Regions from separate parts of the Streptomyces lienomycini genome, predicted to be linked through region 2. Evidence: riboswitches for the same ligand, from Rfam matches in the RefSeq annotation. Region 2 holds a riboswitch; the other holds the start of a gene.
What was found. Region 2 has a riboswitch for S-adenosylmethionine ahead of BJ961_RS27475 (aminotransferase class V-fold PLP-dependent enzyme). Riboswitches for the same ligand answer to the same signal wherever they lie in the genome.

Region 1: linked by a shared signal. The riboswitch ahead of thrC (threonine synthase) and the one ahead of BJ961_RS27475 (aminotransferase class V-fold PLP-dependent enzyme) in region 2 are both predicted to bind S-adenosylmethionine.

Annotation. Positions count from the first base shown of each region.
Region 1 is NZ_CP116257.1:7,429,483-7,431,944, reverse strand. It holds gene BJ961_RS33830 (alpha,alpha-trehalose-phosphate synthase (UDP-forming)) at 1-52, opposite strand, end outside; gene BJ961_RS33825 (glucosyl-3-phosphoglycerate synthase) at 146-1,090, opposite strand; SAM riboswitch class I at 1,232-1,379, shown strand; gene thrC (threonine synthase) at 1,397-2,462, shown strand, end outside.
Region 2 is NZ_CP116257.1:6,021,930-6,024,391, reverse strand. It holds gene trpD (anthranilate phosphoribosyltransferase) at 1-922, shown strand, start outside; SAM riboswitch class IV at 1,003-1,119, shown strand; gene BJ961_RS27475 (aminotransferase class V-fold PLP-dependent enzyme) at 1,287-2,462, shown strand, end outside.

The DNA.
Region 1 (2,462 bases), 1.4 Mb from region 2:
GCCCCCGATTGGAGGCGACCAGCACCTGAGCAGCACCGAAGCTTGAAGCCATACGCCTCAACCTAGCCCGGCCCCGAAAACCTCAAACGTGCCCACGCGTCACCTCTGCGTTCCGGGGGACGCCATGCGCGCTCCCGGGCCGTCCTCAGGCCACCTTCCGGGCCGCGTACTCCGCGATCTCCGTCATCGGGGGCCGTTCCTCGGTGTCCACCGCGTAGGTGTGCGGCTCGAAGCCGTCGACGCCCCGTTCGAACTGGGTGAGGGTAGGCCGGACCAGGTGGCCGCGGGCCAGCCGGAGCTGCGCGGTGCGGTAGATCGCCGCGGCCATCCGGCCCAGGGCCCGCCCGTCCTGGTGGCGGTGGACGCGGACGCCGACGTCGACCTGCGCGAGCGCGTCCAGGCCCACCAGGTGCAGGGCGTCGACCAGCATGCCCAGCTCGACGCCGTACCCGACGGGGAAGGGCAGCCGTTCCAGCAGCGAGCGCCGGGCCGCGTACTCGCCGCCCAGCGGCTGGACGAACCCGGCCAGCCGCGGCCAGTGCAGGTTGAGCAGCGGGCGGGCCATCAGCTCGGTGACCCGGCCGCCCTGCCCGGCCGCTCCGTCCAGCGGACGGTCGTACATGGCCTTGACCAGGTGCACGTCCGGGTCGGTGAGCAGCGGGCCCACGATCCCGGAGACGAAGTCCGGGGAGAACTCGCGCAGGTCGGCGTCGACGAAGCACACGATGTCGCCGCCGGTGACCAGCAGCGAACGCCACAGCACCTCGCCCTTGCCCGGCACGGCGGGTATGCGGGGCAGGATCGCGTCCCGGTGCACGACCCGCGCGCCCGCCGCGGCGGCGACCTCCGACGTACGGTCGCTCGAACCGGAGTCCACCACCACGATCTCGTCGACGAGCGGGTTCCGCAGCATCAGCTCCCGCCGGACGACCGCGACGATCTCGCCGACCGTCGCCTCCTCGTCCAGTGCGGGAAGGACCACGCTGACCGACTGCCCGGTGGCGTGCTTGGCGGACAGAAGCTGCTGGATCGGCCGGTCCCCGGCGGACCAGGAGCGTGCGTTCAGCCAGCGCTCGACTTCTTCCAGCACGTCCCCTGGCTCCTTTGTGATCCATCTCGCGGTACGGACGACTATCTCAACCGCCCTGGCCTTCGGTTACAGTCTTGAACAACGCGTGGGGCCACCGCATGCCGGGGTCGCCGCGCGCACAACCGAAAAACAACCACATACCGCTCATCCAGAGGGGCAGAGGGATACGGCCCGATGAAGCCCCGGCAACCCTCCAGCCGGCTCTTGTCACGCAGACGTGGCGAGGCTCCCGGCTAGGGAAGGTGCCAAATCCGTCTCACGGCGAGATGCGTCGTGAGGAAGATGAGGAGAAAGGGCCTCGCCTCCATGGCTGTGCAGACTGCCGAATCCACCCCGAACTCCGGGAACCCCGCGAACGCCACGGCCGCAGCGGTCGACCTCGGCCCCGCCGCGGCGCTGAGCTGCCGGGAGTGCGGCCACCGGGTCCCGCTCGGACCGGTCTTCGCCTGCGAGGAGTGTTTCGGCCCCCTCGAGATCGCCTACGACTTCTCGGCGTACGACACCGAGGAACTGCGTCGGCGCATCGAGGCCGGCCCCGCGAACATCTGGCGCTACGCCCCCCTCCTGCCCGTCCCCGCCGACGTGGCCGACAAGCCGAACATCAACCCCGGCTGGACCAAGCTCGTCAAGGCCGACAACCTCGCCCGCGAGCTGGGCGTCACCGGCGGGCTGTACGTCAAGGACGACTCCGGCAACCCCACGCACTCCTTCAAGGACCGCGTCGTCGCCCAGGCCATCGAGGCCGCCCGCGCCTTCGGCTTCACCACCCTCTCCTGCTCCTCCACCGGCAACCTCGCGGGTGCCGTCGGCGCCGCCGCCGCCCGCGCCGGCTTCCGCTCCTGCGTGTTCATCCCGCACGACCTGGAGCAGGGCAAGGTCGTCATGGCCGCCGTCTACGGCGGCGAGCTGGTCGGCATCGAGGGCAACTACGACGACGTGAACCGCTTCTGCTCCGAGCTGATCGGCGACCCGGCCGGTGAGGGCTGGGGCTTCGTCAACGTCAACCTGCGCCCGTACTACGCCGAGGGTTCCAAGACGCTCGCCTACGAGATCTGCGAGCAGCTCGGCTGGCGGCTGCCCGACCAGCTCGTCGTCCCGATCGCGTCCGGCTCCCAGCTGACCAAGATCGACAAGGGGCTGAAGGAGCTGATCGAGCTCGGCCTGGTCGAGGACAAGCCGTACAAGATCTTCGGTGCGCAGGCCGAGGGCTGCTCGCCGGTCTCCACCGCGTACAAGGCGGGCCACGACGTGGTCCGCCCGCAGAAGCCGAACACCATCGCCAAGTCGCTGGCCATCGGCAACCCGGCCGACGGCCCCTACGTCCTGGACATCGCCCGCCGCACCGGCGGCGCCGTGGAGGACGTGACCGACG
Region 2 (2,462 bases):
CGACGCGCAGATCGCCGGGTTCGCGGTGGGCCTGAGGTTCAAGGGGGAGACCGTCGAGGAACTCTCCGGTCTGGTCCGGACGATGTACTCCCACGCCAACGTGATCGAGGTGCCGGGGGAGACCGTCGACATCGTCGGCACCGGCGGCGACGGCGCCAAGACGGTCAACATCTCCACCATGTCGGCGATCGTCGTGGCCGGCACCGGGGCGAAGGTCGTCAAGCACGGCAACCGGGCCGCCTCCTCGGCCTCCGGCGCCTCCGACGTCCTGGAGAAGCTCGGGGTCAACCTGGAGCTGACGCCGAGGCGGGTGGCGGAGGTCGCCGAGGAGGCGGGCATCACCTTCTGCTTCGCCGTGAAGTTCCACCCGGCGCTGCGCCACGTGGCGGCCGCCCGCGGCCAGCTCGGCATCCGCACGGTGTTCAACTTCCTGGGCCCGCTGACCAACCCCGCCCGGGTGAAGGCCCAGGCGATCGGGGTGGCCCACGCCCGGATGGCCCCGATCATCGCCGGTGTCTTCGCCGAGCGCGGCCACTCGTCCCTGGTCTTCCGCGGTGACGACGGCCTCGACGAACTGACCACGACCGCCACGTCCCGGGTCTGGGTCGTGCGCGACGGCGCGGTGACCGAGGAGGTCTTCGACCCCCGCGACGTCGGCATCGACCTGGTGCCGGTGGAGGCCCTGCGCGGCGCCGACGCGTCCTACAACGCCGACGTGGCCCGCCGTCTGCTGGCCGGCGAGCAGGGCCCGGTACGGGACGCGGTACTGCTGAACTCGGCGGCCGCCCTGGAGGCCCTGAACCCCGGCGGGGGGACCCTGGCCGAGCGGCTGCGGACCGGCATGGACCGGGCGGCCGAGGCGATCGACTCGGGCGCCGCCAAGCGCGCCCTGGACCGCTGGGTGGCCGCCAGCCACGCGTAGGAGCGCTCCGCTGTGACGTGCGTCCCGCGATCCGGACCCGGGTTGCGGGACGCCGATCACTTGCCCTAGATTTTCCGACAGGTCATGAGTGACAGTCATGAGGCCCCGGCCGACTGTCCGGCAACCCTCCGTCCGTGGCGGGGTGCCCCGGGTGAAGACCAGGTCGTGGACAGCAAGGTCCGCGGCAAGCGCGGACCCCTCGCACGCTTTCGAAGAGTGTGGGTCCAGGGGTCCTGGGTCGTCCGAGGGAGTCTCCCGTGAACCAGCGAATGCGATAGGGCCGCAGAGCCCCGCCTCCGCACGCAGCCTTCTTCTCTTCACTTCACAGCGCCCTGCCGCGCGCTGGTCCTCACGGGAGTCCGCCATGTCCGTACCCACCGCTGTCGCCACCCCGCTGCCCGTTCTCGGCCGCGACGTCACCGTCCCGCTCGTCACCGGCGGCGAGGTCGCCTACGCCGCGCTCGACTACGCCGCCAGCGCGCCCGCGCTCCAGCGGGTCTGGGACGACGTCGCCGCCTACGCCCCGTACTACGGCAGCGTCCACCGGGGTGCCGGGTACCTCTCGCAGCTGTCCACCGACCTGTTCGAGAACGCCCGCGGGACCGTCGCCGGCTTCCTCGGCTGCCGCGACGACGACCAGGTCGTCTTCACCCGCTCCACCACCGACTCCCTCAACCTGCTCGCAGGCGCCCTGCCCGCCGGATGCCGGGTCTTCGTCTTCGAGACCGAGCACCACGCCTCGCTGCTGCCCTGGCGGGACGCGGACGTGACCTGCCTGGACGCCCCGCGCACGCCCGCCGAGGCCGTCGAGACCCTGGAGCGCGCCCTCGCCGCCCGCGAGCCGTACGGGCCCGCCCTGGTCTGCGTCACCGGCGCCTCCAACGTCACCGGCGAGCTGTGGCCGGTGCGTGAACTGGCCGCCGCCGCCCACGCGCACGGTGCCCGGATCGTGCTGGACGCCGCCCAGCTCGCCCCGCACCACCCCGTCTCCGTGGCCGACCTGGACGTGGACTGGGTCGCCTTCTCCGGACACAAGCTGTACGCCCCGTTCGGCTCCGGCGTGCTGGCCGGGCGGGCCGACTGGCTGCGCGAGGCCGAGCCGTACCTCGCCGGCGGCGGCGCCAGCCGCAGCGTCACCCGGCGCGCGGACGGCAGCGTGGACGTGCGCTGGCACGAGAACGCCGCCCGGCACGAGGCGGGGTCGCCCAACGTCATCGGCGCCTACGCGATCGCCTCCGCCTGCAAGGCGCTCACCGAGGCCGGGTTCGACACGCTGGTCGCCCGCGAGGAGTACCTGATCGGCAAGGTCCGCGAGGGCCTCGCCGAGGTGCCCGAGGTGCGCGTCCTGTCCCTGTTCGGCGACGACGCGCCCCGCGTCGGGGTGCTCTCCTTCGTCGTCGAGGGCTGGAACAGCTCCCACTTCGCCGCCGCCCTCTCCGCCGAGTACGGCATCGGCGTGCGCGACGGTCTCTTCTGCGCCCACCCGCTGCTGCGCACCCTGCTCGGCAGCGACCCGCAGACGCAGGGCGAGTGCGGGGCC